DNA from 2 places in the Bacillus cereus group sp. RP37 genome. Region 1 is predicted to be linked to the other one. Evidence: riboswitches for the same ligand, from Rfam matches in the RefSeq annotation. Region 1 holds a riboswitch; the other holds the start of a gene.

Region 1 (10,181 bases):
CGACCGCTCGGTAATACGATTGTATTTATGCCTCCTCTTGCTTCTACAATGGATGAGATTGATGATATGTTACGTATTTTGTATAAAGCAATCTCGGATGTTACGGAGGGAGAATAATGAGTGGTTTTTTCATAACAGCAACGGATACTGAAGTGGGGAAAACTGTAGTTGCAGGTGCATTAGCAGGTGTATTTAGAGAATTGGGATATAACGTAGGGGTATATAAACCGTTGCAAAGTGGACATGTTGCATCAAATCCAGAGGGAGATGCAGCAAGGTTAAAAGTATTAACAGGTGTACCGACAAAAGAAGATGAAATTTGCCCTTACTCTATTGAAGAACCGCTTGCTCCAAGACTTGCCATGAAGAGAGCTGGAAGAGTAGTACATTTAAAAGACATTATTGATCATTATAATGAACGATTGAAAGAGTGTAATAGTCTATTTGTAGAAGGTGCAGGTGGACTGGCTGTTCCATATACAGAAGACGCTTTAGTAATTGATTTCGCGAAAGAATTACAGCTTCCTCTTATTGTAGTAGCACGCCCTACATTAGGAACAGTAAATCATACAGTTTTAACGATTGCTTATGCAAAGGCACATGGCTTAACAGTAGCAGGTGTAATTTTATCCGGCTGCAAAGAATGTGAAATGGAAAGAGTACAAGAAAATAAAGAAATGATTGAAGAGCTAAGTGGAGTACCGGTTTTAGGTTTATTACCATTCTTTGAAGGTGCGTTTACAAAAGAAGAAGTCTTAGAATCTGCGAAAGAGTATATTATGATTTCAAAATTAGAGGAGTTCATCCGAAATGAATCAACCGTGGCGCACATATCTTCAAACTAAATTACAACAATTACATGAGCAAGGGCAGTATCGCAATTTGCATGTAACAGAACAGGCAGAAGAGACATGGCTTATTCGAGATGAGAAAAGGATGCTAAATTTAGCGTCAAATAATTACTTAGGGTTAGCTGGAGATGAAAGGTTAAAAGAAGCTGCTATTGCATGCACAAGAAAATATGGAACTGGGGCGACAGCATCAAGGCTCGTTGTAGGAAACTATTCACTGTATGAAGAGGTTGAGAAAAGTATATGCGATTGGAAAGGCACCGAAAAAGCCTTAGTTGTAAATAGCGGATATACCGCAAATGTTGGAGTGATTTCTTCATTAGCCTGTCGTCACGATATTGTGTTTAGTGACAAATTAAATCACGCAAGCATCGTTGATGGAATTATATTAAGCGGGGCAGAACATAAAAGGTATCGTCATAATGATTTGGATCATTTAGAGAAGCTGTTGAAAACAGCTTCTCCTGAAAAGCGGAAATTAATCGTAACTGATACTGTTTTTAGTATGGATGGTGATACTGCGTATTTGAGGGAGTTAGTGCAGCTGAAAGAGAAATACGGGGCAATCATTATAGTTGATGAAGCACATGCGAGTGGAATATATGGAATCGGCGGAGCTGGATTATCTCATATAGAAAAAGATCTTGCTCAAAAAATTGATATACATATGGGGACGTTTAGCAAGGCTTTAGGGTGTTATGGTGCGTATTTGACAGGTGATGCAATTTATATAGAATATTTACAAAATATGATGAGAAGCTTTATTTTTACTACAGCTTTACCACCGGGAACATTAGGAGCGGTACAAAAGGCAATTGAAATTGTAAAAAAAGATAATGAGAGAAGAGAGAGACTTATAGAGAATGGGGCATATTTTAGGACACATTTGCTAGAAGCTGGTTTTGATATTGGGAATAGCTCGACACATATAGTACCGATTGTAGTCGGCTCAAATGAAACAGCGTTATGGTTTAGTAAAAGGTTACAAGAGGTAGGTATTGCAGCAATTGCAATTCGTCCACCGACAGTGCCAGTTAATAGTTCACGGATCCGTTTTGCAGTTACGTCTCAACATACAATAGCTGATTTGAAATGGGCTATTCAGCATATTATACGCATTGGTAAAGAAGAGGGGTTTTTCGTATGAAAGAGCTAAAGATTATTTTTATTCCTGGGTGGGGAATGGAAGAAGGTGTTTGGACTTTAGTTCTGCCGTATTTTAAAGGATATTCTGTTCACTGTATCAATTGGCGTAATGTGAAAGAACAAAGTGAATTTGCGGGGCGAATAATAGATGTAGCAAAGGATGAAAATGTAATTTTAGTTGGATGGTCACTAGGGGCGTTAGCAGCAGTTCAAGCTCATAAAAAGATTAAGGCGAAAGGTATCGTTTTAATTGGTGGTACTGCTAAATTTACAAATACGAGCGACTATACAAGTGGATGGAATGCTTTGCATGTAGAACGGCTGAAAAAGAATGTAGCGAGAAAGAAAGAAGATACGCTCAAGCGGTTTTATGAAAATATGTTTACAAAAAATGAGCTGAAAGAGAATAAAAGGTTTGAAGATATGATAAAAGGCTTTAAAGGTGATTCTATTCAGTCTTTGCAAGTAGGTTTGGAGTATTTAATAGAAACAGATATGAGAGAAGAACTGAAAGAAATGAAAGTCCCTATACTACTAATTCATGGAGAGCAGGATGTAATATGCTCATTATCTGCAGCGCGTAGTATGGCGCAGAATGAGAATAGCATGCTCAAGGTAGTAAGGGAGGCTGGACACGCATTGTGTGTGACGAATTTCGAATATTGTGGAAATGAGATAATTCAATTTGTAGAGGGGATACGACATGATCAACAAAACGTTACTACAAAAACGGTTTAACATGGCAGCGGTATCCTACGATCAATATGCAAATGTACAAAAAAAGATGGCACATTCATTACTTTCTACATTGAATCGGCGATATAGTGCAAATTCATCGATACGTATTTTAGAACTTGGATGCGGGACAGGATATGTTACAGAACAATTATCAAACTTATTTCCGAAAGCACATATTACAGCTATTGATTTTGCTCAAAGTATGATTGCGGTTGCGGAAACTAGACGAAATGTGAAAAATGTAACATTTTACTGCGAGGATATTGAAAGATTACGACTAGAAGAAACATATGATGTCATTATTTCGAATGCCACATTTCAATGGCTAAATGATTTAAAACAAGTGATAAGAAATTTATTTCATCATTTGGCTATAGATGGGATATTACTTTTTTCAACGTTTGGGCATGAAACATTTCAAGAATTGCATGCTTCGTTCCAGCGGGCGAAAGAAGAAAAAAATATACAAAATGAAACATCAATTGGGCAACGTTTTTATTCGAAAGGTCAGTTGCGCCATATATGTGAGATAGAAACAGGGGATGTGCATGTTTCTGAAACATGTTACATAGAGAGATTTACAGAAGTTAGGGAGTTTCTGCACTCTATTCGAAAAGTAGGAGCGACCAATAGTAATGAAGAATCATATTGCCAAAGTCCCTCACTCTTTCGTGCGATGCTTCGCATATATGAAAGAGACTTCACGGAAAATGAAGGGATAATGGCGACGTATCACGCTTTATTTATGCATATAACAAAAGAGGGGAAGAGATGAAATGAAACAAGTACAAACAAAAAGGGATTGGAAAAAAATTGCATACGACGTAGTAGAAGAGAAAATGATTACGAAAGAGGATGCAATAGCGATATTAGAAGCTGATGATACAGAAGTTTTAGAAATTATGAATGCAGCTTACATCATTCGCCATCATCACTTTGGTAAGAAAGTAAAATTAAATATGATTATTAATACGAAATCTGGATTATGTCCTGAAGATTGCGGATATTGTTCACAGTCTATTATTTCAGAGGCACCGATTGATAAATATGCATGGCTAACGCAGGAAAAGATTGTAGAAGGAGCACACGAAGCAATTCGCCGTAAAGCGGGTACATATTGTATTGTAGCATCTGGCCGTCGTCCGACAGATAAAGAGGTGAATCACGTAATTGGAGCAGTTAAGGAGATTCGTGAAACGACAGATTTGAAGATTTGTTGTTGTTTAGGTTTCTTAAACGAAGATCAAGCCAGACGTTTAGCAGACGCGGGAGTGCATCGTTATAACCACAATTTAAATACACATGCAAATAATTACGAAAGCATTTGCTCCACTCATACGTATGACGATCGTGTTGATACAGTTCAAAAAGCGAAACAAGCGGGCATTTCACCATGCTCTGGGGCGATTTTTGGAATGGGAGAGACAATAGAAGAGCGTGCTGAAATTGCATTTGAATTACAACGTATAGATGCAGATTCAATTCCATGTAATTTCCTTGTTGCTGTAAAGGGTACGCCGCTTGAAGGACAAAAAGAGTTAACACCAGTAGAATGTTTAAAAGTGCTGGCGATGATGCGTTTTGTAAACCCAACGAAAGAAATTCGCATTTCAGGAGGACGTGAAATCAATTTACGTTCTGTACAGCCAATCGGTTTATTTGCAGCAAACTCTATTTTTGTTGGAGATTACTTAACGACAGCTGGACAAGAACCGACTGCAGACTGGGGTATGATTGAGGATTTAGGGTTTGAGATTGAAGAATGTGCATTATAAGATAGATAAAAAAGCAAACTTGTAAAAGAGTTTGCTTTTTTTGTAAATAAAATGTAATAAATAGTTGTGAACGTTTGATACTATTGGTTTTTGAGCGGAAAAAGAGTTTTGGTGGACGAATTTTCCAAGCCCCAATTGTACATAGTAAATATGTAATTTATATTGGGTTGGAGGATTTTACATGCACAAATATATATTAGCGATTATGACTTGTCTAATTTTACTAAAAGCAATAAGTGCTGATCCAGTTAAGGCCACCGAAAATCCTGAGCAAAAAGAGATGCAACAACGAATTGAACAACATTTTCGAACGAAAGCTGAACATTTTGGATTGAAAACAGAAGGGAAAGATTTAAAGGAAGTACGAAAAGAAATTACTATTATAGAAGAAGCGAAAAAAAGAGAGAATGTATGGAGAACAGCACAAACGCTTCGTATACAAACAGAAGGAAAAACAATGGATGAATTAATAAAAGATGTACGGAAAAAAGTAAAAAAATAAAAAAGAGGCCGCAGCCTCTTTTTATTTTTTTATGCCCATTGTTTTGATAAGTGAGCCATTTCAATCGCAGCAACTGCGGATTCATAGCCTTTATTACCAGCTTTCGTGCCCGCGCGTTCAATCGCTTGTTCAATTGTTTCTGTCGTTAATACACCGAAAATAACTGGTATGTCTGTTTGAAGTGATAAAGATGCAACACCTTTTGCTACTTCGTTACAAACGTAATCGTAATGTGTTGTAGCACCGCGAATTACAGTACCTAACGTAATAACAGCATCATACTTCCCGCTATTAGCCATTTTTTTAGCGATTAAAGGAATTTCAAATGCGCCAGGAACCCAAGCAACATCGATATCAGTTTCTTCTACACCGTGACGCTTTAATCCGTCTAAAGCGCCGCCAAGTAACTTACTTGTAATAAATTCATTAAAACGTCCAACAACAACCCCAACTTTTAATCCTGTACCAACTAAATGACCTTCGAATACCATAATAAATCTCTCCCTTAATTATAAGTTTAGTAAATGTCCTAATTTGTTTACTTTCGTTTGTAAATACGTTTTATTCTCTTCTTTTGTTGGCATTTGCAATGGTACACGCTCGATTACTTCTAAATCGTAACCTTGTAAGCCAGCAATTTTTCGCGGGTTATTCGTTAATAATCGTAAATGTTGTAAACCTAAATCTTTTAAAATTTGAGCGCCAATACCGTAATCACGCAAATCAGCTGGGAATCCAAGCTTTTCATTTGCTTCTACAGTATCGAAGCCTTCTTCTTGTAACTTATAAGCGCGAAGCTTATTAAGAAGCCCAATACCTCGTCCTTCTTGTCTCATATAAAGAAGAACGCCTTTGCCTTCACGCTCAATTTGAGCCAGTGCAGCATGGAGTTGTGGTCCGCAATCACAGCGGCACGAGCCAAATACATCTCCTGTTAAACATTCTGAATGAACGCGTACAAGTACAGGCTCTCCTGTTGAAATATCACCTTTTACGAGTGCGATATGCTCTTTCGAATCCAATGAATTAGAATAGCCAATTGCATGGAAAGTACCGAAATCTGTAGGTAATGTAATTTCCACTTCTCGCGTCACTAATGTTTCATGGTGGCGGCGATAAGCAATTAAATCTTCTATTGTAATCATTTTTATATCAAATTGTTTTGCGCACTGTATTAAATCAGGTACGCGTGCCATCGTACCGTCCTCATTAATAATTTCGCAAATAACTCCAGCTGGTTCTGCTCCGCAAAGCTGTGCTAAATCGACAGCAGCTTCTGTATGACCAGCACGGCGCAGGACACCGCCTTCTTTCGCAATTAATGGAAAGATATGTCCAGGACGATTGAAATCAGCACCTTTTGATGCAGGATTTAATAATTCTTGTATCGTAGTTGCACGTTCGTGGGCACTAATCCCTGTTGTTGTAGAAACATGATCAATACTCACTGTAAATGCAGTATGATGCGAATCTGTATTATGAGCTACCATTGGTTCTAATTGTAGACGTTCTGCGTACCCTTCCGTAATCGGTACACAAACGAGACCACGTCCATGTGTAATCATAAAGTTAATTGTTTCTGGCGTAATATACTCTGCTAAAGCGATAAAATCGCCTTCATTTTCACGGTTTTCATCATCACATACAATAACGACTTTTCCTTGTTTTAAATCTTCTAGAGCTTCTTCAATACGATGAAACATCATGCTTCCCCCTTATAGAAATCCGTTTTCTTGTAAAAAGCTTTCGCTCATTGAACCTGTTCGTTTTACAGGTTTAGAAATAAAGCGTTCGATGTATTTACCAATCATGTCACACTCAATGTTTACGATGTCACCGGCATTCTTTTCTCCGATAACAGATTCACTTACTGTGTGCGGGATGAGTGAAATTGTAATGGAAGATTCGTCTATATCAAATATTGTTAAACTCGTTCCATCAACAGCGACGGACCCTTTATGCAAACAATAGCGTAGCAATTCATCAGAAATAGCTATTTTGTAATAGAGGGCATTATAATGTTGTTTTTTGTTTAATATCGTTCCGATGCCATCGATATGTCCTGAAACGAAATGTCCACCGAATCGTCCGTTTGCAGCCATTGCTCGCTCTAAATTTACTTTACAGTGCGGTTTAAGCATGCGAAGGGATGTTGATTGCATCGTTTCGGGCATTGCATCCACTGTGAATGAAGTTGTTGTGAAACTCGTTACAGTTAAGCAAATACCGTTAACCGCGATACTGTCACCTAAGTGAACATCTGATAAAATTTTATTTGCATGGATCGTTAACTTCATCGATTCTCCGCTTTGTTGCATGTTTGCAATCGTTCCTAATTCTTCTACAATTCCTGTAAACATTCCGTCACCTCACTTCGGGCATTCGCAACGATTTTTATATCATCGCCAATTTGTTTCATCTCTTGAATTTCCAAGGAAAGTGCATCTTGTAATTTTGAAAAACCATTTCCGCCAAATAAAGTAGGAGCGTCTTGCCCGCCAATTAATTTTGGGCTTATATAAGTCACAATTTCATTGAAATACTTTGTTTGTAAGAAACTCGTATGAACTGTTTGACCACCTTCGACGAAAAGAGAAAGGATTTGTTTTTCGCCAAGTAAGTGTAAGAGATCTTGGATTTCAATTTGCTTCGTTTTCATTTGGAAAATAGCTATATTTTCAGATTCATAAGAAGCTATTTTCTCTTTATTTACATCCTTACCGACAATAATCCATGTCGGTGCTAAACCATCTGTTATGACATGAGAAGATGGTGGCGTTCGTAAATGGTTATCTAAAATAACGCGAATAGGATGTTTCCCCCCATTTGGAATTCTTGTCGTTAAATGTGGATTATCAGCGATAACCGTATTCACTCCAACGAGAATCGCATCATGTGTATGGCGATATTGGTGAACATCAGCTCGTGCTTCTTCCCCTGTAATCCACTTACTTTCACCAGTTACAGTTGCTGTTTTTCCATCTAAGCTCATCGCTGTTTTTATTGTTACAAATGGGCGTTTCGTTTTCATGTAGTGAAAAAAGTAACGATTTAATAAAACTGCTTCTGCTTCAAGAACACCGGTAGTTACTTCGATACCAGCTTCTTCTAATCTCCTTTTTCCATTACCAGAAACGAGAGGATTGCAATCAAGAGTAGCAATTACAACCCGTTTGACTCCTTTTTTGATGAGCAATTCACAGCAAGGTGGTGTTTTTCCAAAATGGCTACAAGGTTCAAGAGTTACATAAACGGTAGCTCCTTTTGCCTTCTCACCAGCCATATGAAGGGCGTGAACTTCTGCGTGTCCTTCACCAGCACGTAAATGGGCGCCCATACCGACGATGTTTCCATCTTTTATAACAACAGCACCAACCATAGGATTTGGGCTTGTTTGCCCAGATGTCCCTTCTGCTAACTGCAAGGCAATCCTCATATATTCTTGATCTGTCATTCTCTTCACCTCTCCTAAAAAAATCAAAAAACCCCAAGGATTTAATATCCTTGGGGTTTGGGAGACGTGATTTCTAGAAATATAGTTTGAATACGAAAGCATAGGAAAGAAACCTAACGATAATTGATATTTCTGCATAAGGAAAAAGCCTAGCAAAATATCGAATTTTTCAAACGCTAGTTGTCTCTTTTTATTTCAGTATAAAAAAATGAGTATAGAAAACTAAACATATATAAAGAATCAAAATGAACCTTTAAAAATATGCATACTGAAATAAAAGTGTATTCACTATATAAAAAACTAGAAACATATCCTTCTCCCATCCAGACTATACTGTCGGCCCTAGAGTTTCACTAGATCCACCGTTTTCAAGTTGAAAACGGGTCACGGACTTAGAAGTTTGCACTTCATCACCGCCGGTTGGGAATTTCACCCGACCCCGAAGGATGTTGTTTGCTCAAATTATAGCACAAAAAAAATAAAAGGCTAGAAAAAAATATTCGAATGTGAAGAATTGTGTGAAAATATATGTAGGCTGGAATGGAGACAAAAGTATTAGAAATGTTGTAAGGAGAAGGGATATAACGGAGTTACTAAAAAGAAAAAACATGCACAAAAAAATGTGCATGTCACATGTTAAATTATTCTGCCTCTGGTGCTCTAACAACAGACTCGAATTTACCTTTATGCGAAGCATCGCAATAAGGCATATTTTTTGATAAACCACAACGGCATAAAGAAAATGCCGGTTTTGCTGGGAATACATTCCCTTGTGAATCGACTAATTCCACGTCCCCTGTAACGCGAAAAGAGCCATTATCATTTACTTTAATTTGTACTTTTGCCAACGTTATCCCTCCTTCCCAAACGCTTAATTCCATCATATAATCAAGAGAAGTGCTTGACAATATAAAGTGAAACTTTAATCAATGGGGGAGGTATCCCCCGCTGATTATTAGTTGAACCAATCGGGCTTTTAGGGGCAGTTAATCTCCCACCTAACTTCTTTGTTTCAGCCGAATTTTGAGGTGGGAGTTTTACTGCCCGCAAATAGCGGGGCAAAAAGAGCACTTTGTTTGAAAGAGAAGACAGTGTTATAATGTTTTTTATAACTGACTAGAGTAAGGTGACGAGAGATGGATAAACAATTACATACATTACGAAACATTGCAAATGAGCGCACGTGGGCATCATTTTTGAATGATAATCATCCATATAGTTTGTTACATTGGTCCATTGCAGGTGTAGGGCAAGAGGCAAAGGATGTTTGGTTACTTCAAGATGAAGTAACATTTCAAACGACAGAATTTCCAACACTGGATGAAGCAGTGCAATGGATTTCTGAAAACATGGAACAAGTTACAGACGTTTTAGCGCAATAAAAAAAACAGGCTTATGCAAGCCTGTTTTTTGTTTCTTTTACATATGATTTTAAAAATTGATCAACGGCTGCTTCATACTCTTCTTTATTTTCGTTATAAGAGCAAGCGTGTGCGCCGCGTTCTGCAATATAAAGTTGTTTATTGTTTTCTTTTGCTTCATATAGTGCTTTCGTCATATCAGCTAAAATATAATCATCATCTTTACTATGAATAAAGAGGACGGGATTTTGAATGTTTTTTATACAATCGATTGGTGAAACTTCACGAATCGTATAACCGTCACGTACTTTTAAAAAAGCATTTGCTAAAGGTAATAAAGGCCATTTAGGTAAA
Region 2 (10,181 bases), 2.6 Mb from region 1:
TCATTTTCTTTATCACGAACTTCTTGTATAAGGAAGTGAATTGTACCCCAAAATAAAAAGTACACCCTGAATATATCTTGTTTCGTAATTTCCGCTAATTGCTGCAATGTATAACCGATACGTTTATATCCTGTTAATCGATATGTTACAATCGTCGCTTCTATCGCATTACCTTTTCCTAGAAGATTATGTATTTCTCCCCATAATCTTTTTGCCAATTCACTTCGCCTATACGGTATACCTGTTAAAAAGCGTTTTACCCACACCATTATTTCTGTATCTTGTTGAATAGGAATAAACTTCGTATTATTCTGTTGTAAATTAGATATAGTTTGAATAATTAATGATAATCTTTTCCAAAATGTTTCACCTAATTCACCATAGTGCAAACCATGTAAATGCGCTGGAAAAGCATACACTTCCTCCCATGTATGTAACTGCATTTTACCTTTAGATGTTAACAAATATGTATTTTCATGTATTTCTTGAATCAAATCTGCTTGCAACAACTTTGCAACTTCACGATCATATTCAGTTCTATTTAACGATTTATATATTCCAAACAAAAAAGAAATTCGGAACATATTTCCATCTTGTAACGTTTGCGAAGAACGTTTTCCCTTTAATAAATAATAAATAGAAGAAACGGTCCTTTCACCATTCAATTGTTTTAAACAATACAATAAAGTATATTGTAGTTGCATTACCGCTTCCACCTTTCAATCTAACTTAATTGCTTTTTTGTATGATTACAACGTCTACCGTTACTGATTAAACTTATCATATCGGCAATATATACTTGTATATATTCTATTGTACCAAACGAAATAACATTTACGTATTTTGAAAATCTTATGACATAATTCAAAAATTAGTTGACACTCTAATTGATAAGCATTATCATTATAATTTTATGTTGAAAAGTTTTAAAAACCGTTTTACAATAAGATTATAATTTTTATGGCGAGCTTTTCACATACATATTATCAGGAGGGAAAAAAGATGGCAAAATATACAATCGTTGATAAAGATACTTGTATCGCATGTGGTGCTTGCGGCGCTGCTGCACCAGACATTTATGATTATGATGATGAAGGTATTGCATTTGTAACGTTAGACGATAACCAAGGTATCGTTGAAATTCCAGATGTATTAGTTGAAGATATGATGGATGCATTCGAAGGTTGTCCAACTGACTCAATTAAAGTTGCTGACGAATCATTCGACGGCGATGCTTTAAAATTCGAATAGTCTTTTATTAACTTCAAAAAATACCCCTCATTAATTAGAGGGGTATTTTTTGTTTTTTTATTTTCATTCTCCTTAATAAAAAACCATTAGTAGTTCCATACTACTAATGGTTTTATTTTACCCCGCTATTTGCCAGGCCGTAAGACCCCCACCTCAAAATTCAACGAAAACAAAGAAGTTAGGTGAGGGTCGGGCTGCCCGTAAAGGCCCGATTGGTGAGGAATGATAATCAGCGGGAGAGGAACAAAACCCCCACTGATTAAAGTTTCACTTTATATTTTATGCATTTTTCATTTTTGCAAACACCCATACTTTCAGGCGTGAGAATAACGCTACAAATACAATTGTCACAACAATTCCTTTAATCAAATTAAATGGTAAGATTGCCGTTACAACCGTTGTTCTTATAGCCTCGCTAGACATAGCTGGTGAATTTAAAAACCAAGTGTAAGCTGGGAATATAATGATGTAATTTAATACACTCATAATGAGCGCCATTGTAATTGTCCCTAGCATTAATCCTGTCGTTAAGCTCTTAACAGTACGATACTTCCTAAATAAGAAAGCTGCCGGTCCAATAAATAAACATCCTGCAATAAAGTTAGCAATTTCTCCAACTGGCACTCCCGTTAAACTCCCTTGAATCCCGTAATGTAAAATATTCTTTATCGCCTCTACAATTATCCCTGCAACTGGCCCGAAAATAATCGCAGCAATTAGAGCTGGTACATCACTAAAATCAATTTTTAAAAATGGCGGAAGCCCTGGGAACGGGAAATCCAACATCATCAGTAAATATGCAATACTACTTAGCATTGCTACACTCACCATCTGCACTACACTGTTTTTTTGTTTCATCTTTCTCTCTCCTTTTCCATCGATCATCTCATGGAAAGTGGAAAGGTTCTGCTATGCCTACTTTTTCATAGAACGAAAAAACCCTTTGTGTTTTACACAAAGGGAGAATTTAAGGCACATCAAACAGACGTTCAAATTCATATCTTTTTTGAACGCTTGAACCTCCATCTTCTCCCATCCAGACTGTACTGTCGGCTTTGGAATCACACCAAATCCTGCCTTAACGGCTCGCGGGCTTAGAACAAAATCACATATAGTTCATCACCGCCGGTCGGGATTTTCACCCTGCCCCGAAGATAGACCGATATTCTATTTTCCACTTCATTATACAACAACACGATTGTATTGTGAACAAAAAAAGTGTAACTTATTAAAAATAAGTTATTAATTTTATATAATCAAAAACCAATCACTATATTTTACAATACACCCCAGTTTTTTTACAATTCGGCATTTCTCCTATGAATCCCCTAGTCATATATAATTAAAAGTGATAAGATGTTGAATTGTTAAGATAAGAACATTTTCTGGATTATGGAGGAAATGTCATGAAGAAAGAAAAGAGACACTCTATTCGAGAAACAATGAAAAAAAACTTAAGAAAAGAATACTTTTATTTAAAAAAAGAATTACTTTTCTACTGTCCAATTGATTTAGGCACATTCTCAAGAGAGACATACTATGCTGCTTTCGACGAAGATGGCATCAGTATTTATCAGTATGATAAAAAAACAGAGAGTAAATTAAAATTGTGTGAGCGTCATCCGTGGAAGAATTGGAATAAAGTGAAGGTGGATCATTATTTAACAACTTCTCAATTTATTTTTCAAGGTGAGCGGAACTGGATATTATCCCTTTTTCAAAAAGGAAAAGAAGCTCAAAAGATAATCGAAGAGCATACATCTTTACAAACTGAAGTTGTTTCCCGCTCTTTCTTAAAAAAACTTCCAGGTTTCCGTTCTAATGCACCGTTGAATAAATACATCGGCAGCATTTGCTACACTGCACTTATTGCATTTTTATTAAAATGGATGATTCCATTTCAAGCACCACAAATCGCCTTGTACTCCATTTCAATCGGCTGTATGCTTCTTGGTTTACTTTGTTTGACAATCGGTTTAATTGAACCGACTATTGTACTGTTTCGAACAAACGAAAAAACAAGAACAAAAGTATTTTACTTATATAGCTACTTAGCTATTTCTGGATTTATATGTGTCTTTATTTTTTGGTAAAAAAGAGCTAGTTAAACTAGCTCTTTTTTTCACTTTACGTATAATTGTTGATTTTGATAAATCAGCTCTTGCTGCAAGCCGTTTTTTTCTTTAATTTCCTTAACTGTCATACTAAATTTCCGGGCAATACTAACTAAAGTGTCCCCTTTTTGCACGACATATAACGATGAGGAAACGACTTCATTTCTTTGTTCATTTAAAACAAGCAATGGATTCATTGCATTCTTTTTCGCCATCGTCCATCTACCTTGATGAACTTCTAAATGTAAGTGTGCACCTCGCGATTCTCCCGTATTTCCTACTTCTCCAATTATTTTTCCTTTTGAAATATTATCCCCTTGAACTACATATCTCTTATTTAAATGTGCATACACAGCCTCATATTCTCCATGTTTAATAAATACAACGTTTCCATAACTACTTGAATAATAAGACTTTGTTACCTTCCCCTCTTGAATAGCTGCCACAGGCGCGCCGATCGGTGCCGCTATATCTATACCGTAGTGTTTTCCATGCCTTGTCCCAAAATAATCACTTATCTGCCCTTCAACAGGCCATGTCCATCGATTTCCATCTGCGTACACATGTAATTGAGATAAAAACAGTACTGTCAATAACATGACGCCACATTTTAACACTTTCATATATATCCTCCGTTTTCTAATTAACACCATACCTTCTCTATTTTGGTATATTACAGAAAAAAGTATACAAAAAAAGAAAGTGAATCACTCCACTTCCTTTTCTTTTTTATCACGAAAAACGATTGCACTGCGATTATACTCCACATCTTTTACTTGTAATCGAGCGTTTATTACTCTAGCTACTGCAAACAAATAATCAGATAATCTATTTACATACTTTAGAACAACTTCATTTATTTCCCCTTCTTTTTGTAAAGACACGATACATCGTTCTGCCCGCCTTACAACTGTACGTGCAATATGAATAGCTGCTGCCGACTCACTTCCACCTGGTAAAATAAAGCGCTCTAACGGCGGTGCTTCTTCTATATACGAATCAATCCTTCTTTCTAAGCTTTCGACCATTTCGATCTTTACTTTATAAGAAATTTTCCCCTCTACTATCGCCAAGTCTCCCCCGCAATCAAATAGTTCGTGTTGAATATTTTCAAGTTCATTGTAAATATCTCCAAAAGACCCGCCTTGTAGCTTCGTCATCGCATATCCAATATGAGAATTCGCCTCATCTATCGTGCCATATGCTTCAACTCGGATATCATCTTTATCCACTCTGCCGCCTATTACACTTGTTATCCCTTTATCTCCTGTTTTTGTGTATAATTTCATCGCTTCACGACACCCCTCTTATTATTCTTCATTCGACTACGATAGAAAAAAAGTTCTACTATTATTTATTTACAAAAAAATAAAAAACAGTAGAACTTTATGTATTATCAACTTTAAAAACATATATCTAAATTATACGATTTGGTAAATATACAGAGAATGTAGTTCCCTCTCCAACAACACTTGAAACAGCAATTTTGCCATCATGGCCTTGCACAATATTTTTTGCAATCGCAAGTCCGAGTCCTGTTCCACCTTTTTTTCCACGTGTCCTTGCTTTATCAGCTTTGTAGAAACGATCAAATAAAAATGGAATATCTTCTTCTGGAATGCCGGCACCCGAATCTTGCACTTCAAAAATAAGCCCATTATTTTTCGTATCAATTACAAGCGTTACATGTCCGCCTGCATTCGTATGACGAATTGCGTTATCAATTAAATTCGTCAATACTTGTTCCATACGATCTGCATCAAACGGGTATTGCTCAATTGGATTTTGGAAATCAACCGTTAATGCGACTTCTTTATCCTTTGCAATTCCTTGGAATTTACGACCTATTTTTTCAACGAAAGGATGAATATCAACTTCACCTATATGTAACTCTACATTACCGCTTTCCATACGTGCTAAATCTAATAATTCATTTACAAGTTTACCTAGACGAACGGATTCATCATAAATGATTTGAACAAACTCATTAATTTCTTCTTTCGTTTGCACAATATCATCTAAAATCGCTTCACTATACCCTTGAAGCATTACCATCGGTGTACGAAGTTCATGTGATACATTCGCAATAAAGTCTTGACGCATCTTCTCAAGACGACGTTCTTCCGTCATATCACGCAATACAGCTACAGCTCCACGAATTTTCGTTTGGTTGTAAAGCGGCGTCATAAGAACTACATAGTTACCTTTTTGTAAATTAATTTCAACCACTTGTTGTTGTTCGCTTTCTACAACGAGATGGAATAGCTCAACAAGTTCAGAAGGTAGTTTTTTACTCAACTCTACTTCCTTTTCTTCTTGCCAAACTTGTAAGAAATGTTCAGCCGGCGGATTGATTACAACGACTTCACCTTCTTGATTTAATGTAATAACCCCATCTGCCATACTACTTAAAATACTAGCTAACTGTTCTTTTTCTTGCTGCAGGGCATTCATATTAAACTTCAACTGTTTCCCCATTTGATTTAAGGCCGTTGCAAGCTCGCCAATCTCGTCCTGAGATACCATAGGAGCCTTCGCATCAAACTTCCCACGCGCCACCTCAAAAGCAACCTCACGCATTTTACGGAGTGGTGCTGTAATTCGAGTAGACAAGAAGAATGCAAAGAAAGTTGTTAATATAATCGCAATCCCTGCTGATAAGAAAATGAAATCCGTAGTTCTCTCCATACCTTGTATCGGCACTTGTAAAGATTCATATACAAACACTGCACTTTGATTTTTTGACTGTACTGGTTTTCCGACAATCATAATATCATTTTCAGTGTTTTTATTCTTTCTACTATTAGAGGCTTTTCTAATGTTATTCTTAATTTCTTTTTTGTCTGTAAAAACAGCCGCTAATTCTTTATCTTCTTTCAAATCATTCATTGTAAGAGTGACTAACCCTTCTTGTTTCGGCGAAGAAGATATTTCTTTACCATCTTCTACGATAATGATCCTTGAAAGTGGATCAGAGAATTTGTACGCGATATTCTCAATCGTTTTTACATCGGCACCTTCTTCAATTAACTCTGAAACACTTGTTGCAACTTTTTGAAGCCTTGCTTCACTCATATCAACATAATATGTTCTAAAAAACTGTGAAAGTAAAATCGCAACAAATCCAAGCACAAACGAAACGAGAAGTAATATGGTCATCCATAACTTCCCTACTACACTTCTCCAAAGCATCAGTCGTTCACAACCTCAAACTTGTAACCTACGCCCCAAACGGTAACAATCATCTTCGCAGCATCTGGTGATTTTTTGCTTAACTTCTCACGCAAACGCTTTACATGCGTATCCACTGTACGTAAATCTCCGAAGAATTCATATTGCCATACTTCTTTTAACAATTGCTCACGATCAAATACTTTATCAGGCGCTTTCGCTAAGAATAATAGTAATTCGTACTCTTTCGGTGTTAAGTTCACTTCATTACCATCTGCTGTAACACGGTGTGCATCATTATCAATTGTTAAATGAGGGAACACAGTAACATCTTTTGTCGTTGTATCTTGTGTAAAGAATGTTGTTGGTACAGCACGACGTAATACCGCTTTCACACGAAGCACTACTTCACGCGGGCTAAATGGTTTCACAATATAATCATCCGTTCCTACCTCAAACCCTTGTACTCTATTTACTTCTTCACCTTTTGCTGTCAGCATAATAATTGGTGTTGCTTTCTTCTCACGAACCCCTTTACATACTTCGATACCGTCTTTACCAGGCATCATAAGATCCAATAGGATTAGATCATAATCATTTTGTAACGCCATTTCTAAAGCTGTATCACCATTATCCGCTTCTTCAATTGTGTATTGTTCTCTTTCTAAATACATTTTCAATAAACGGCGGATACGATCCTCATCATCTACAATTAAAATTCTTGATTCATTTTCCATTTTTACCCGCTGTGTATTTTTACCACAACGGTTCACACCTACCCTTCTATACTATTATGTTGCGCTATTCTCGTTTATTTAAGCACTTCTCTAAATGTTTCACTTTCCACATTATGCTTCACAAGAATAATAAATTTTGTTCAATTTTTTTCCAAAACTATGTATTTTTTTTGAACAGTATATAATGTCCTCGACATCATTTTACAAAATCAACTGCTACTTTGTCATGTTTTTCTCAAAAAAGAAGAAAAGTTGACAAAAATAAAATAGGAAAGTGACATTCACTCTCCTATTTTATTTCTCTATGCGTATGAATGTAAACCCGCGATAATTAAGTTTACTACAATAAAATTAAACATAATGATTGCAAAACCAATTACCGCTAACCATGCTGACTTCTCTCCGTGCCACCCTTTTGATAAGCGTAAATGTAATACCGCCGCATAAAAGAGCCAAGTAATAAGCGCCCAAACCTCTTTTGGATCCCAGCCCCAAAAACGTGTCCACGCTATTTGAGCCCAGATCATCGCAAAAATTAGTGCACCTAATGTGAACACTGGGAATCCAATTGCAATAGACCGATATCCAATTTCATCTAACAAATCACTATTCGTATTTTTCACTAACGGCTGAAGCGCCGCTGATACTCGTTTACGTAAAGTAAGCCTTAATACGATATAAAGTAACGTTCCGACTAACACAGACCAAATTACAGTATTTAATTTTTTCGCATTTACAATCGCTGGAACTTCAACTGGCGGCTCTAATTTATTTTCTGTCAATAACTTTCCTTCATGCGGTCCAACTAAAGCCGGAAGATTGTACTTCATCTCCATTTGTTGCTCATTCTTATCAATCCATTGAAACTTCGCTTCATATTTCATACTAGAAAATACCGTTGTTACTCCAATAAACCCAACTGTACAAACAAGTGTAAACACGACCGTTTCTAACCAAAATGTACGTTTAGTTCTCGTTGATTGGTCTACATTTTTCAATAAATACATAACACCCGTAATAAAACTAATTGCTAAGATTGCTTGTCCTGCTGCTGCAGTCGTCACGTGAATATGTAACCAATTACTTTTTAAAGATGGGATAAGCGGAGATATTTCCCTTGGAAACATACTTGCATAGGCAATTAATAAAAGAGCAACTGGCAATGCAAATAGTCCAATTATACTTACGCGGTACATAAAATACATGACAATAAATGCTCCGACAAGCATCATGCCGAAAAACGTACCGAATTCAAAAAAGTTACTAACTGGTGCATGACCTGATGCAATCCACCTCGTTACAAAATATACTGTTTGTGCAATAAACCCTAAAATTGTAATCGTTATTCCTACATTTGCCCATTTATGACCCTTTTCTTTAATTGCTCCCCCGAAAAATAGAGTGGCAATCAAATATAAAATAAATGCGGTAAAGAGAAAGTTACTACTTATTTGCACCATATCGTTTCCCCACCTTAACTAATTTTTTTATCGACTACTTTATCGCTCGGCTGCGGAATTGCTGTACCCTCTAGTACTCTTTCAATATCTTTCTTTAAACCGAACCAATTTTTATTTGTATGTCCTGCAATCCACCATTCATCATTAACGCGTTGTATCCAAATACGGCGATGATTCCAATACATTCCTTGAATTACACCAACCATAAATATAAATCCTCCAATACCGAGAATCCAAAGCGTTAAATCTTTCCTTACAGTAAGTGCTGTTGCATTTTGCATTTCAACACCTGCAAACGACATTTTATATTTGTTATTCCCATCTGGTTCTATATTTTGCTGAATACCAACAAAACTCACTTCACCATCTGGTGTTTCAGGCGTAAACATTTTAAACACAAATGCAGGATTATTCGGTAATTTCGTTTTTGTATTTGGTCTTCCATTCTCATCAAAATAAAAATCAGGAAAATAGCTTAATAGTTCTAAAGAATAACCATTTCCTAAATCATATTTTTCTGCAGGATTCGTTAAATCAACTTTAATCGGTCCCCACTTTTGATTATTTTCTTTTTTTTGCAAGTTAAAGGACATACTTTTAAATTCATTTTCTTTATAATCCACTTGATAAACAGCGAATTGATCAAATTTCAGCGGTTCATTCACTCGAATTTCCGCTTCTTTTACTTTTTCTAATTTCGGACTTTGCCCTGCTATATTTTCACCTACCGCTTTATACAATACAGCATTCGTTTGGAAGTTTTTCGCAATCATTTTATCGCCTACACGATCAATCGCTTCATCATAAACTTCCTTGTCCTTACTTTTATCATAAACTTCCCTGATAAACTTCTCATTTTTTAAATAGTATTGCCCATCCGTCCCTGGTATTTCTTTCGTTTCACCATCACGTAACCAAAGCGCTTCGTCTACGTACATACTCGGTAAAAAACGAAGCATTGCACCGAATAAAAAGATAATGAGACCGATATGATTCACATATGGACCCCAGCGTGAAAACCGTCCCTTTTCAGCTAAAATGTTACCGTCTTCCACCTTCACGTTAAAGTTCGTTTTCTTTAAATTCATTTGGATTTTTTCCAAATCACCATCTTGTGGTGTACCAGTTCCGTATAATCGTTGTCTCTTTAAAAAGCTAGGGTGTCTTTTCACCCCTTGTTTTTTTAAAGCTTTATACAGGGGAATGACGCGATCTAAACTACATATCACAAGTGAAATACCAATTGAACCAATTAAAATCATATACCACCACGAACCGTATAAATTATTAAATCCTAATTGATAGTATAATTGTCCTAAAAATCCGTATTCTTGTTTATAATATTCAGCTGGTGCAATCCCTGGAGTTATGTACATTTCTTGCGGAAAAATAGTTCCTATCGCTGATGCAGCTAAAGTGATTACAATGAGCCATACACCCACTTTTAC

The links. Region 1 has a riboswitch for FMN ahead of ribD (bifunctional diaminohydroxyphosphoribosylaminopyrimidine deaminase/5-amino-6-(5-phosphoribosylamino)uracil reductase RibD). Riboswitches for the same ligand answer to the same signal wherever they lie in the genome.
Positions count from the first base shown of each region.
Region 2: linked by a shared signal. The riboswitch ahead of QCI44_RS20685 (ECF transporter S component) and the one ahead of ribD (bifunctional diaminohydroxyphosphoribosylaminopyrimidine deaminase/5-amino-6-(5-phosphoribosylamino)uracil reductase RibD) in region 1 are both predicted to bind FMN.

Region 1 is NZ_JARVHP010000001.1:1,309,408-1,319,588, forward strand. Features, by position in the region: gene bioA (adenosylmethionine--8-amino-7-oxononanoate transaminase) at 1-117, shown strand, start outside; gene bioD (ATP-dependent dethiobiotin synthetase BioD) at 117-845, shown strand; gene bioF (8-amino-7-oxononanoate synthase) at 811-1,998, shown strand; gene QCI44_RS07020 (alpha/beta fold hydrolase) at 1,995-2,735, shown strand; gene bioC (malonyl-ACP O-methyltransferase BioC) at 2,701-3,510, shown strand; gene bioB (biotin synthase) at 3,512-4,510, shown strand; gene QCI44_RS07035 (hypothetical protein) at 4,692-5,012, shown strand; gene ribH (6,7-dimethyl-8-ribityllumazine synthase) at 5,042-5,503, opposite strand; gene ribBA (bifunctional 3,4-dihydroxy-2-butanone 4-phosphate synthase/GTP cyclohydrolase II) at 5,522-6,715, opposite strand; gene ribE (riboflavin synthase subunit alpha) at 6,728-7,372, opposite strand; gene ribD (bifunctional diaminohydroxyphosphoribosylaminopyrimidine deaminase/5-amino-6-(5-phosphoribosylamino)uracil reductase RibD) at 7,354-8,466, opposite strand; FMN riboswitch at 8,774-8,917, opposite strand; gene QCI44_RS07060 (CDGSH iron-sulfur domain-containing protein) at 9,108-9,314, opposite strand; gene QCI44_RS07065 (DUF2552 family protein) at 9,603-9,848, shown strand; gene QCI44_RS07070 (alpha/beta hydrolase) at 9,860-10,181, opposite strand, start outside.
Region 2 is NZ_JARVHP010000001.1:3,922,672-3,932,852, forward strand. Features, by position in the region: gene QCI44_RS20675 (YpbB family protein) at 1-704, opposite strand, end outside; gene QCI44_RS20680 (ferredoxin) at 1,003-1,251, shown strand; gene QCI44_RS20685 (ECF transporter S component) at 1,531-2,109, opposite strand; FMN riboswitch at 2,272-2,411, opposite strand; gene QCI44_RS20690 (hypothetical protein) at 2,658-3,344, shown strand; gene QCI44_RS20695 (peptidoglycan DD-metalloendopeptidase family protein) at 3,374-3,988, opposite strand; gene QCI44_RS20700 (cob(I)yrinic acid a,c-diamide adenosyltransferase) at 4,073-4,654, opposite strand; gene resE (sensor histidine kinase ResE) at 4,782-6,557, opposite strand; gene resD (DNA-binding response regulator ResD) at 6,557-7,273, opposite strand; gene resC (cytochrome c biogenesis protein ResC) at 7,576-8,733, opposite strand; gene resB (cytochrome c biogenesis protein ResB) at 8,748-10,181, opposite strand, start outside.